Regions from separate parts of the Paenibacillus sp. E222 genome, predicted to be linked through region 1. Evidence: riboswitches for the same ligand, from Rfam matches in the RefSeq annotation. Region 1 holds a riboswitch; each other region holds the start of a gene.
What was found. A riboswitch is a leader RNA that binds a small molecule or an ion and turns the genes downstream of it on or off. The one in region 1 is predicted to bind thiamine pyrophosphate.

Region 1 (3,125 bases):
GAATCTTCTCTCCATCCATGCAATGATTACAAACAGCGCGATACCGAGCAGGGATAACAGCACAATGGCGGCGAACATGGCGTCCGTGTTCATATTGCTCGACATTCTGCGGCTGAAGTACCCAAGGCCCTTGCTTCCACCGAGCCATTCCCCGATCGTTGCACCGACCACACAATACACCACAGACATTTTCATTCCCGAAAAGAAGGAGGGAAGGGCAAGTGGAATCTGGAGTTTGCGGAAAATATCCCACTTGCTGGCCCCCATCGTCAGGAGCAGTTCACGCTGCTCCGGATCACCCTGGCGCAGGCCATCGTAGGTGCTCACCACAATCGGGAAAAATGAGATCAGGAATACCACCGCGACTTTACTCCACAGCGTGTAGCCAAACCACAGGATGAAGACGGGGGACAAGGCAATCAGCGGGATCGTCTGACTGATCACGATGAAGGGATATAACGCTTTTTCAATCGACTGATTCATATGCATACCCGTTGCAAGTGCAATTCCGGCACCAATGGACAAGCCAAAGCCAACGACAACCTCCATCAAGGTAGCGGGCAAATGTGTACCCAGCAGAAGGTGGCGATGCTCATACAGGGAACGGACAATCGCCGTCGGGGCTGGAATGATGAAGGAAGGCACCCATCCCATACGCACAATCCACTCCCAGAGAGCAAGCAGCAGGATCATGAGCAAAAGAAATAGACCATAACGGGCAAGCCAACCTCTCACGCTATACTTCGTGCTATCTCTCAAGTTACCGTCTCGCATGCAATTGTTCCTCCAGTCGTCGTCTCATCTGAACGAGAGCGGGTTCGTAGATCATGTCCGAATGTCTTGGACGCGGCAAAGGTACCGTCAGATCCAGCAGCTGTTGGCTATGGCCCACCGGAGTTAACAGGATAATCCGATCACTGAGCAGCAGGGCTTCTTCAATGTCATGCGTGATGAACAACACGGTTTTGCCCAAGCCTTCCCAGAGCTCCAGCAGCCAGCGATGCATCTCACGTTTGGTCAGGGCATCGAGTGCGCCGAATGGTTCATCCAGCAGCATGAGCTGGCCACCTGTCAGCAACGTACGAAGCAGCGCGACACGCTGGCGCATGCCACCTGACAGCTCGTCCGGGTAAGCATGCGCGTGGCCAGATAAGCCAAATCGGTCGAGACCGGCCAGAATGTCCGCTCGAATTCGTACCTTATCCTGCCGACCTGGAGCAAGTTCAGCGGGGAGCATGCAATTCTCCATGACGGTTCGCCAGGGTAACAGGAGGTCCTTTTGCGGCATGTAGGCCACCTGCCCCAGTCGCTTTCCTTCCTGAACCCAAGGAATATTAATGGTTCCGTGGGTTGGCTCAAGCAGGCCTGCCAGCAGCTTGAAGAGGGTGCTTTTACCGGAGCCGCTGGAACCGATGAGCGAGACGAATTCGCCTTTGGCTACACGCATCGACACATTGGAGAGCACGGGGGAATCCCTTTTTCCCGGGAAGGCGTAGCTCATGTTATGAATGGTTATGTCGTTATCCATCTCGATCCGTTCCCCTTTATTATTCAAACTTCAAACTGCGTGATCTTTAATTACACCTTCTGATCTGCCCGAAGAATGCGAAAAAGACCCACCCATTTCCGGAGAAATGAGTGGGTCTGTAAGTTCAATTCACATTAAATTTCATCATCAACATGAAAAAATCCGCTTACTGAGAGGCCGCTCCACTTCCCTCCGCTGGTATGATCCAGATCAGGTTCAAAGGGTCCGAATCGTTCGATTCGTCTCAGCCGCAAGGCTCCCCTAGTGCAATGATTAAGATATGCAGTTGTGTGTTCAGCATATATCACATGCAAGCAGAATGTAAAGAGGGCGGCTTAAAAGAAGTGTGCGTAATGAGAGTTAGGAAAGTAACCTATTCTAATCGTTTGAATGTAACAGTGAATCAAGCTCACTGATCAGCCGGACAATCTGCTCAGGTGTGCCAATCGTAATCCGAAGCCAGGTAGGCATACCGAATTCGGCACCGCCGCGGACAGAGATACCTCTGTTCAACAATTCTTTGGTAATCGGGCCGCTATCCTGCAACAGATCCACCATGATGAAATTGGTTTCGGAAGGGATGTAGGGTAATTTCCACTGATCAAAGGATTGCATTAACGTTTCACGTCCCTGACGATTGTATTGCAGGCAATGAGAAACAAATTCATGATCATCCAGGCTGGCCGAAGCAGCGGCTTGGGATGTGGCTGTCAGACTGATGGGCAGCTTGACCCGGTTAATGCCTTCAATGATGCTTTCATTCGCGATGCCATATCCAATACGCAGTCCGGCCAGTCCATATATTTTGGAGAAGGTCCGCAAAATAATCAGATTATTATACTGCTCCAGCAGCTTAACCGTATCAGGGTAATCTTCACTTTCCGCGAATTCATAATACGCTTCATCCAGGACAACCACGACATGGGAGGGAACATGTTCGAGTAAATCAAGCAGGGCATTTGCCGTGAAAATGGTTCCGGTCGGATTATTCGGATTGCACAGCCAGATGATTCGGGTAGAAGTATTAATCCGCTGCCGGAATTGCTCCAGATCCAGTGAATGGTTGACCAAAGGCACTTCATGAATGACCCCGCCTGCCAGCAGCGTAGCGCCCTTATACCAGTTAAAGGAGGGCACCGGAATGAGTGATTCCTCCCCGGGATTAAGATAAGCTTGGGCGGTAAGGGTGAGGAGCTCGAAAGATCCACTTCCAAATACCAGTTGGGAAGTACGAACCCCCAGACGTTCCGCAAGTTTGTCACGCAGCAGTTGGCTGGAACCGTCGGGGTATTGAGCCAAAAGATCGGAACTCAGCGATCTGACCGCTTCTGCTGCCAGCGGAGAGGAACCAAACGGATTCTCGTTTGCTGCGAGTCGATCCACACTTTCCAGTCCCAACTCCCGCCGGATCTGTTCCATGGATTTAGCAGGCGTATAAGCCGGAATTTGATTTAACAGGTCTTTAACAGGAGGAGAGGGAACGGGTGAAAGGGATTGCATAATCATGCCTTCTTTCCAGTGGAATTAGATCGAGAATGATATCTGTTTCTGGGCAATCTGCTGTGGTGTCTCTTGTGGAGGAGTCAACAAGCGATTC
Region 2 (3,125 bases), 2.3 Mb from region 1:
TACCAAAAGCGGCAGATCAGGACCCTAAGCTTTACGTCCAATCTGCCGCTTTTTTGTGTATGAAATAATAAAATAAACCGTAGCCTCTCCACTGAAGTGAGAACTTCCGCGCTAACGTAGAATAACTCCACAACCAGCTTTGTTTCTGGCAACATCATCGGGACCATAATCTGATCCACCAGTAGATCAAAATCGGAAGCATAGCTTTGGCTCTCCAAATCTTTGCGAATCATCATGTCTTCCTGTACACGCTGCTCCAGAATGGCAAGAATACAATCATCCTTTGAACCAAAGAATTTGTAAAATGTTCCTTTGGACACACCTGACTCGTCTAGAATCATTTGTATGGAAGTGTTGGTTACTCCATGTTTCTCAAAGAGCACAAGTGCTGAGTCCAATAACATTTGTTTCCGTTTATTCATAAGTTCCCTCTGGATGAGTTAGGCGGTTCACGTTACGATATTCAACACTCTACTGCAAATCCACTGCAAACATCACATGTTCCTTCCAAATTCCCTTGATTTTAATATTCTGACGGTCCGTTTCCTGGAAGCCCGCTTTACGCAACACTCGAATTGATCCGGCATTGTCGGGAAGTGCACCTGCCTCCACTCGTTTTATTCCCCCGTCATTCACGGCAAAATTAAGTGCTAGCCGCAGAGCTTCACTCATGTATCCCTTACCATTCTGGGCCTGATCGAGCACATAACCAACAATCCATTTGCTGATGGAATCCAGTTCAAGTTCGAACAGAGAGATCTCCCCAATAAGCTCATGCGTATGGTTCAGGAAGATCCCGAAAGAGTAACGTTTCCCTTCTTCCCTCGCCTTGTTCCAGCCTTCAAGAAGGGCTAACTGGCCCTCCAGTGTATAGAATGTCTCTGATCGTTCACTTGCCGATATCTCTTCGAAAACAGCCCGGTTACGGAACTGCAAATCCAGCAGTGTCGGCGCGTCCTCCACGTTCAAAAATCGTAAATAGATGCGTTCCCCATGATTGTTCATCTGTATGTTCATCCTTGTCTCTGGTTGTAATAGATTTGAGATTTCATTCATCAGAAGTACGAGAGTTGCTGATTATAAGCCATATCCCAGAACAGATATTCAAATTCAACACTTCTTCTAAATATGTCTTCAATGGCCTCCAGTTCCTGCTCGGTTTTATGTTCACATAATGCATCCAATGTATCATAGAACCATTCGAATGAATCGCGGAATTCATCACTTGCATAATTTTCGATCCACGTCTGATAGAAATTGCCCTCTAATGAATCTCGATATTGTTCTTTTAATCTTGTTGCATAGTCGTAATACGTCCACGCACATGGGAAAATGACGGCGATGATTTCGGCAACACCACCTGTTTGTGCAACACTCATCATATTCGACGTATACGCCTTGTTGTACAGAGATGGTTTGACCGTATGATTTTCATCCAGCGTAATCCCAAATTCCTTCATATAATTTCGATGCAAATCCATTTCTTCGTACAGAATAGCGTGTTGAATCACCGTAAAGTTCGTCATCAGTTTTTCATCTGTCGCCTTCACCGCGCCCATGGCAAAAATCTTCGCATATTCAATCAGATAGGTATAGTCCTGAAGAAGATAAAACTTAAACGCTTCCTGATCCAGTGTGCCTTTCCCCATTTCGTGTAAAAAAGGATGGTTGTATCCATCTTCCCATACGATTCTGGACTTATCTTTTAACGTTCTCGAAAATGACATGATCATTGCTCCTTTTATTAAAATCATAATGTCCCCGCTTCACACCCAGCTATCGCGTTCTGTCCCCCAAAATGCAGACCAAAAAGCCCTTGACCTATTTTCGGCAAGGGCAAAATAACATGAGTACATGTCATTTGCTCCCTACGTCAGTATTAACTAACAGGTTCAAAGGGTCAGGTTTTAACCTTCTCAACTGCGAACAGTCCCCCTGCAAATAGCTCAGGCTTATTACAACATGTGTTTTTCCAAATGTCAAACTATTCCTATTAATCTTCAAGTTCCCCTAAATCTTCTTGCAAGTTCTTAAGTCGTGTCCGGATGGTCTTAATCATACTGTGTACCTTGTTTAACTCAACCACTAATTTTTGCTCATTAGAGATGTTCGTTGCTGATGTTGAATGATCTGGAGACTTCCTTAACTGATCTAAATCCGATTCGTATGCCCGCCGCTCTTCCTCGGCTTTTGCCAATTCCTCCTCGGCGATGCTAATCTGGTGCTCCAGATAAATGATGTCTGAGGAGTTGCCGTGAGTTAAGCGCTGTGAATACGTCATAGTTCACCTCATTTCTGATGATCCATTGCTTTTCCAAGGTCATATGGCTGAATATCGATATCTAACTCCATACCAAGAGCCAACTTGGCCAGTTGACTTCCAATAAAAGGCCCCATCGTTAAACCGGAAGCTCCAAGCCCGTTGGCTGTAATCAAACCATTCCAACCTGGGACAGCACCCATTACCGGAAGAAAACCTGGTGTAAATGGACGAAATCCTACTCTTACTTCCTGAAACGTGCTATCAGCTAAACCGGGAGCCAGTTCCAATCCTTTATTCAAAATTTCCTGCATTCCGCCTGCGGTTACTCTTGTATCGTATCCTTCAATATCATTTTCGTGAGTCGCTCCGATCACAATCTTCTGTTGATCAAAGGCTAACAAATATTGATCCGAAGGAGGCATGACTACAGGCCAGTTCCCAGTGTCCTTTCGATCGTGAACCTGCAAGTGCATAATTTGTGCCTTCTGATAATGAACCTTAAAATCAATGCCCAAGGGCTTCAACAGTTCATTAGCCCACGCGCCGGCACACACAATTACCTCGTCAGCCGATATGACTTTACCGTCCACAACCACTCCAGTTACTCGGTCCGATTCATATTGAAGTGTCGCGTCTCCATCAATCAGAACCGCTCCATTACGCTGTGCCGATCGGATTAAGGCATCACGCAGTGCACGTCCATCGATACGCGCAGCACCGCTGATGTATACTGACTGAAAGCTCTCCTCCAGAAGAGGAAAACGCTCATGGGTTTCTTTTGCATCCAGACAAGTAATATCCGCAATCTCTGGTGCATCTTCTTTACGAAGGTGTGCTCGCTCCTGCATCTTGTTGATTTTCT
Region 3 (3,125 bases), 550 kb from region 1:
TATAGAGATGATGAAGCCTTCCTCATAAGTGAACATTCTGTGAACAATTATAATTTTCCCAAATTAAAAATCGGATTTGACAACCCCGTAGTACAGCCCTATGATATCCCTTAAAATGGTAGAAAAGATCCACTGCATATTTAAAGGAGGATTTTTGATTATGAGTTTTCAAAAGCGCATTGACCACGTCGGCATTGCCGTTCGCGATCTGGAGACCACGCTGCGTTTCTACACGGAGATTGTTGGTCTTGAATTGAAAGACCGGGTAACCCATACCAACGGTGTCATTCAGCTCGCCTTTCTCGGCTTCAACGGAAGCGATGAGACCGAGATTGAGTTGATTCAGGGATACAGCGACAAGCTGCCTTCCGAAGGTACGGTGCACCACTTTGCCATCCATGTCGATGACCTTGAGGCCGAGTATAACCGCATTAAAGAAACCGAGGCCGAGTTTATTGATGGAGAGATGATTACACTGCCTAACGGTTACCGTTATTTCTTCATCTATGGACCTGAAAAGGAATGGATTGAGTTCTTCCAGCGCTAAAAATTGGAGCTGATTTTTATGAACATTTTAATTACCGGTGCAGCCGGAAAAATTGGACGTGACGTGTCCCAACACTTGTCAGAAGCATTTCACCTGCGACTAACAGATTTGAATATCGACAGACTGCATACGTATCAAGGGACAGACCATGAGATCATGACACTGGATGTGACAGATCCCGAAGCCTGTCAGCACGCTTGCGAAGGCATGGATGTGGTTGTACATCTGGCGGGAGATCCTTCCCCGCATGCCGGATTCTATGAATCGTTGTTGGACATCAATATCAAAGGTACATTTAATGTATTCCGTGCAGCCAAGGACCAAGGTGTGCAAAGAGTCATTCTGGCAAGCAGTGCACAGACGATCGAGGGGTATCCCATTGATGCTCAGGTCTATCCAGACATGCCGACACGCCCACGGAATTTGTACGGGGTTAGCAAATGTTTTGGAGAATCGCTTGCTTCCTATTTTGCGTATACCGAAGGTTTACAAAGTGTTGCAATACGTATCGGTGCATATGATGATTTTCAACCGGATGGACCCGTGCTGGAGGCAAGGGATATGAGCGCGTATATTAGTCCGGCTGACTTGTGTAATTTGATGTTCAAAGCAATTACAGCTACAGAGCTGGAGCCCTTCACCATACTGCATGGGATCTCGAATAATAAGTTTAAACGGTTGAATCTGGAAGCCACTCAGAAACAGGTAGGCTATGACCCGAAATCCGATGCTTTTGCACTCAGTCAGATTTCCTTATATGATTCGCCACGATAATTGTTGAAAATCACACATCTTAACAGGCTGTTATACATATGTATAACGGCCTGTTTGATAACTTCATACGTGTCCCCATCCAGTTCCTGACTGGACATGCATAGGCCTCTGGCCTATAATTACACATAGTAATGCCCGTAACTTCATAGTTTCCCAGGGGAGTCGGAATAGGCCGGCTGAGAGTGTATCCCACCAAGATACTGACCCTTAGACCTGATCTGGATCATGCCAGCGTAGGAATCGGAGTATATCGAATTGGCCCAGCCTCTTTGCTGAGTGCCACATCTCTAACGCCTGCACGCGTCCCGGATTAACGGGGCGCTTTTTTAATGTTCTTTTATATAGCCAGAGAGCTAAAAAAAATGACGTCATCCGGATCATAGCTGGTATAAATCTGTCGATTTATGCAAGATGCTTGGATATGAAGCCAAGGAGTACCCCGTGCCACTGGCCGGACAACATGAAGGAGAGAAATGAAGATGAGATGGCGTAAAATGATGGGCCTAATGCTCTTGTGCGTACTACTAGTGGCTGTGGCCGCATGTGGCGGCAAAGAAGCTGCACCTTCAGGAGAAACTGGCAGCAGCAATACCGAAAACAGCAATGAAGGTGACAACGCAGCCCTCAAGGACATTAAAGTAGTGCTGGACTGGACACCAAATACGAATCATACCGGCCTGTATGCGGCCGTAGATCAAGGTTTTTACAAGGCCGAAGGCTTGAACGTAGAGATTGTACAACCAGGTGCCGGTGGCGCAGATACGATGGTTGCATCCAATGAAGTGCCTTTTGGCGTAAGTTATCAGGAGAGCGTGACTCAGGCCCGCACACAAGGCGTACCGCTTGTGTCCATCGCTGCGGTTATTCAGCATAACACGTCCGGATTTGCCGCTCCGGTGGATCGAAACATCAAGTCTCCCAAAGATTTTGAAGGCAAAACCTATGGCGGCTGGGGTTCCCCAGTCGAAGAAGCCGTGATGCAATCCATTATGGAAGGTGAAGGCGCCGATGTATCCAAAGTGAAAAACATTAACATGGGTGACGCCGACTTTTTCACCGCTGTGAAACGTGATATCGACTTTGCCTGGATTTTCTACGCGTGGACGGGTATTGAAGCCGAACTGCGCGGCGAACCGATCGACATGTTATATGTGAAGGATTATTCCGAGGCACTGGACTACTACACTCCTGTACTCGTTACCAATGAAAAGACGATTCAGAACGATCCCGAGCTGGTTAAAGCATTCCTGAAAGCCACTTCCGAAGGATATCAATATGCGATTGATCATCCCGAAGACGCTGCGAACATTCTGATCAAGGCCGTACCGGATCTGGATAAGGACCTTGTACTCGCAAGCCAAAAGTGGCTGAGTCCGAAATATCAGGATGACGCACCGCGCTGGGGTGAGCAAAAGCAGGAAGTATGGCAGAACTATACAGATTGGATGTTTAGCAAAAAACTGCTCGATGAGCAGGTAGATGTATCCAAAGCGTATACGAACGAGTTTCTACCCCAATAAAAATGGTTTAAGTTTAACTTTTTTTTACACCAGAACGAAGAGTGCAGAACCCATCTGAAGAAACGAAGTGGTCGCCTTTATCCCCGGATTTTCCCCTTGTGGAAAATGAAATCAAAAAAATTCGGGGATAACAGCGATCGGAAGAGGGTACTGCAATCGGAGTGGTCAAGTGTAAAGCTGGTTTAACTCATGCAATTTAACTCGAAAGGAAAAGTGATCTTTCATGGCAAGCACACTACTTAGCATTCAAGTCATTCCTAAAACGCCAAATGGCGAAAATTCCT
Region 4 (3,125 bases), 3.5 Mb from region 1:
TCCACACGATTTAAGCTATCTTCAATTTGCATGGTTTGTCCGTTGACAATGATATTCACTGCAACATCTCCTTTGTGTTCAAACGTTCTGGACTAAGGTCCTGAATCCCCAGCTCTTCCGAGGTTTTGCCACAAATCAAGTCAGCCATGAGGCTCGCTGTAATCGCACTAAGCAATATGCCGTTACGATAGTGTCCAAAAGCAGCGAATAAACCGGGAACACTTTCGCAAGCCCCCACATAAGGCAATCCATCCGGAGTCGAAGGACGGACACCCGCCCACGCTCGGATAAAATGGGCTTCCTTTATGCCAGGTATCCAGTTTGTTGCAGCTGCAAGCAGCTTCTGAATGCCTTGCACCGAAACGTTCATATCTGTTCTTCCAGGAAGGCTTGTTGCACCGATCCATACTTCTCCATTAGCTTTGGGAACAATATATATATCCTCTGCATACACCGTTTTGTCTGGCCTGTACCCGGCATGGTGAGGTGAAAACTGCACGGCTGCAATCTCTCCCTTTACTGGTAAAACAGGCGATTTCAGACCCACATGTCTCATCAATTCTTCACCATGTAACCCTGTAGCAATAATGACATTTCTCGATGTCATCGTTCCTATTGAAGTCTCGATCCCTTGCACTCCATTCACATCCGTATGCAAACGGACATCCTGTACACCTTCCATCACCCTTGCACCCATGGCTTGAGCCGATCTGACATAAGCCTGCGTTAAGCTGACAGGAAGAACCTCGCTCTCGGAAGGTCTGTAAAATGCTCCATACGTATCCCTGTTTAACCATGAAGCTTCCTGTTGGACAGCGACACGATCCCACCAAATATGTTCTGTAGATAAGGTAGACCATCGATTATTCTTGTAACTGCTGACCTCACTGTATGAGCGAAAAGGAGTAATAAAACCTTGCTGTTGCAGCCCCATTTCAACGCCGCTAAGCGCACTGATTCGTTCCTTCTGCTCATGAAGCAAAGCTCTGCTCTGCCGGGCAAGCTTTGCCATCACAGCATGAGTAAATTCCTCACTGTCAGCGGCAAGCATGCCTGCGGCTGCACAGGAAGTTCCACCAGCGATCCGAGCACGCTCAACCAGAAGAACGTCATAACCTCGGGTAGCGAGTTCACATGCGATAGCACAACCGATAACGCCTCCGCCTACAATAATGGTTTCTGCATGAAGCTTGCCTCGAAATTCTGCTCCAACTTTACTCCTCGATACTGTGCCTGGATGATACCCTGAACGATTCCCGCTTCGGCTTCTTGCTTCCTTTCTCATGGCATCATCTCCTTGGTTCGGCGTATTTCTCTGAATCCGTAATCGCCAGTCGCAATGCAGCGGCAGCCAGTTCCGGCTGATCATTCGTCCAAATCGACGAAATCACAGCGGCTCCACGGGCACCAGCAGTTCGAATGGCAGCAATATTCTCCGTTGCAATCCCACCAATCGCGATGACCGGAATTGAAACTTTAGCGCATACCTCTGCTAACGAAGCAAGTCCCCTGGGCTCGAAATTTGGTTTACTGGGTGAGGCATATACATGCCCGTAAAAGAGATAATCCGCTCCACGTTCTTCTGCAACTTTTGCTTCTTCCAGAGAATGAACCGATACTCCTACGCGAAGCCGATTGTTTCTCCTCAACACATCCTTATCGTATTTCCGAATAACTGCTTGACCCCAATGCACACCACCAAGCAACGCATGATGATCAAGCTGAGTGGAGCCATTCAGAATGATTCGGTTAAATGGGACACCTCGTGTTCTGAGACTTTGCGCCCAATACATCTGTTGCTCAAGGGGCAGCTTTTTTTCCCGTATGTGGATATAATCGACCCACCGCCATATATCCTTAGCAATATTCAGAAAAGAGTCCAAGTCTCCTGTACCTGGTGAAACCACATGCAGTTCGAATAATCGTGTTGTTAACTGTTCGTGGAAGATTTCCGTCCTGTTCACCCTCCTCTTGTATGATTTAAGCGGATATAAAACAACAAAAAAGCCACTCCCGTAGGGGAGTGGCCACGAATTTAGAATTCATGGATCAACTGAATGACTGTCGCATGGGATTACTCTATATATACATAATGCATAACAACTACAGAAACCAACATAGTCGCAACGCTGTATACTTAGAAACCGCATGAATCATCTTGCAGGCCATATCGCAAAGTTATCGATAACGCCCTTTGTCATTAGCTGAAACGCGCCACTTCCCTACGCTGGTATGATCCAGATCAGGTACAAAGGGTCCGGAATCGCATTCTTCCATCTCAGCCGCATCGTGCGGCCCCCCTAGTGTTCATATGAAGCTGTAGCCTATGTTACCATAGACACCTTTTTTTGTCACCGTACATTTCCATTTATTACGTTATTGTTTCTCGGACCAAGCTTCAACATCCCACGTTTTGGTAACCCAATCTTCATAAAAATCAGGTTCATGGGATACGAGCAGCACGGTACCCTTGAATTCTTGCAAGGCACGTTTCAGCTCTGCTTTGGCCGTTACATCCAAATGGTTTGTAGGCTCATCGAACAAAATCCAGTTACTTTCACGCATCAGAAGTTTACACAAACGAACTTTGGCTTGTTCACCACCACTAAGCGCGTTAAGCGGACGGGTGATATGCTCATTTTTCAATCCACAACGTGCGAGATGCCCCCGGACTTCATTCTGTGTCAGATGAGAAAATTCATTCCACACATCTTCAATCGGGGTAATGTTTCCTGCACGTACTTCCTGTTCGAAATAGGCTGTCTCCAAATAGTCACCCAAGAAAGTCTTACCGCTGATTGGTGGGATTTTTCCCAAGATGGTCTTGAGCAGTGTGGATTTACCTACACCGTTACAGCCAACAATGGCAATTTTCTCGCCACGCTCAATCGTCATCGTCATTTTGGGCAATAATGCATACGAATATCCAATTTCAAAATCAATGCCCTCAAAGACGGTTTTACTACTCGCCCGGGCATCCTTGAATTTAAATGTGGGTTTGGCCGCTTCGTCTGGACGATCGATCCGTTCGATCTTGCCGAGCTGCTTCTCACGGCTCTTGGCACGACCGGAAGTAGAAGCACGGGCTTTGTTCCGCTGGATGAAATCTTCCTGCTTCTTGATAT

Region 2: another riboswitch for thiamine pyrophosphate. It lies ahead of tenA (thiaminase II); the one in region 1 lies ahead of HW560_RS00735 (ABC transporter ATP-binding protein).
Region 3: another riboswitch for thiamine pyrophosphate. It lies ahead of HW560_RS03085 (ABC transporter substrate-binding protein); the one in region 1 lies ahead of HW560_RS00735 (ABC transporter ATP-binding protein).
Region 4: another riboswitch for thiamine pyrophosphate. It lies ahead of HW560_RS19045 (thiamine phosphate synthase); the one in region 1 lies ahead of HW560_RS00735 (ABC transporter ATP-binding protein).

The regions. Positions count from the first base shown of each region.
Region 1 covers NZ_CP058552.1:170,096-173,220, reverse strand. The annotation lists gene HW560_RS00740 (ABC transporter permease) at 1-774, opposite strand, end outside; gene HW560_RS00735 (ABC transporter ATP-binding protein) at 761-1,528, opposite strand; TPP riboswitch at 1,699-1,801, opposite strand; gene hisC (histidinol-phosphate transaminase) at 1,907-3,028, opposite strand; gene HW560_RS00725 (ATP-binding cassette domain-containing protein) at 3,053-3,125, opposite strand, start outside.
Region 2 covers NZ_CP058552.1:5,435,988-5,439,112, forward strand. The annotation lists gene HW560_RS24125 (TetR/AcrR family transcriptional regulator) at 1-422, opposite strand, end outside; gene HW560_RS24130 (GNAT family N-acetyltransferase) at 472-1,005, opposite strand; gene tenA (thiaminase II) at 1,056-1,727, opposite strand; TPP riboswitch at 1,849-1,947, opposite strand; gene HW560_RS24140 (hypothetical protein) at 1,994-2,281, opposite strand; gene HW560_RS24145 (NAD(P)/FAD-dependent oxidoreductase) at 2,290-3,125, opposite strand, start outside.
Region 3 covers NZ_CP058552.1:715,484-718,608, forward strand. The annotation lists gene HW560_RS03075 (VOC family protein) at 161-547, shown strand; gene HW560_RS03080 (NAD-dependent epimerase/dehydratase family protein) at 566-1,321, shown strand; TPP riboswitch at 1,467-1,579, shown strand; gene HW560_RS03085 (ABC transporter substrate-binding protein) at 1,801-2,841, shown strand; gene HW560_RS03090 (thiamine-binding protein) at 3,065-3,125, shown strand, end outside.
Region 4 covers NZ_CP058552.1:4,201,406-4,204,530, reverse strand. The annotation lists gene thiS (sulfur carrier protein ThiS) at 1-59, opposite strand, end outside; gene thiO (glycine oxidase ThiO) at 56-1,285, opposite strand; gene HW560_RS19045 (thiamine phosphate synthase) at 1,290-1,964, opposite strand; TPP riboswitch at 2,203-2,312, opposite strand; gene HW560_RS19040 (ABC-F family ATP-binding cassette domain-containing protein) at 2,377-3,125, opposite strand, start outside.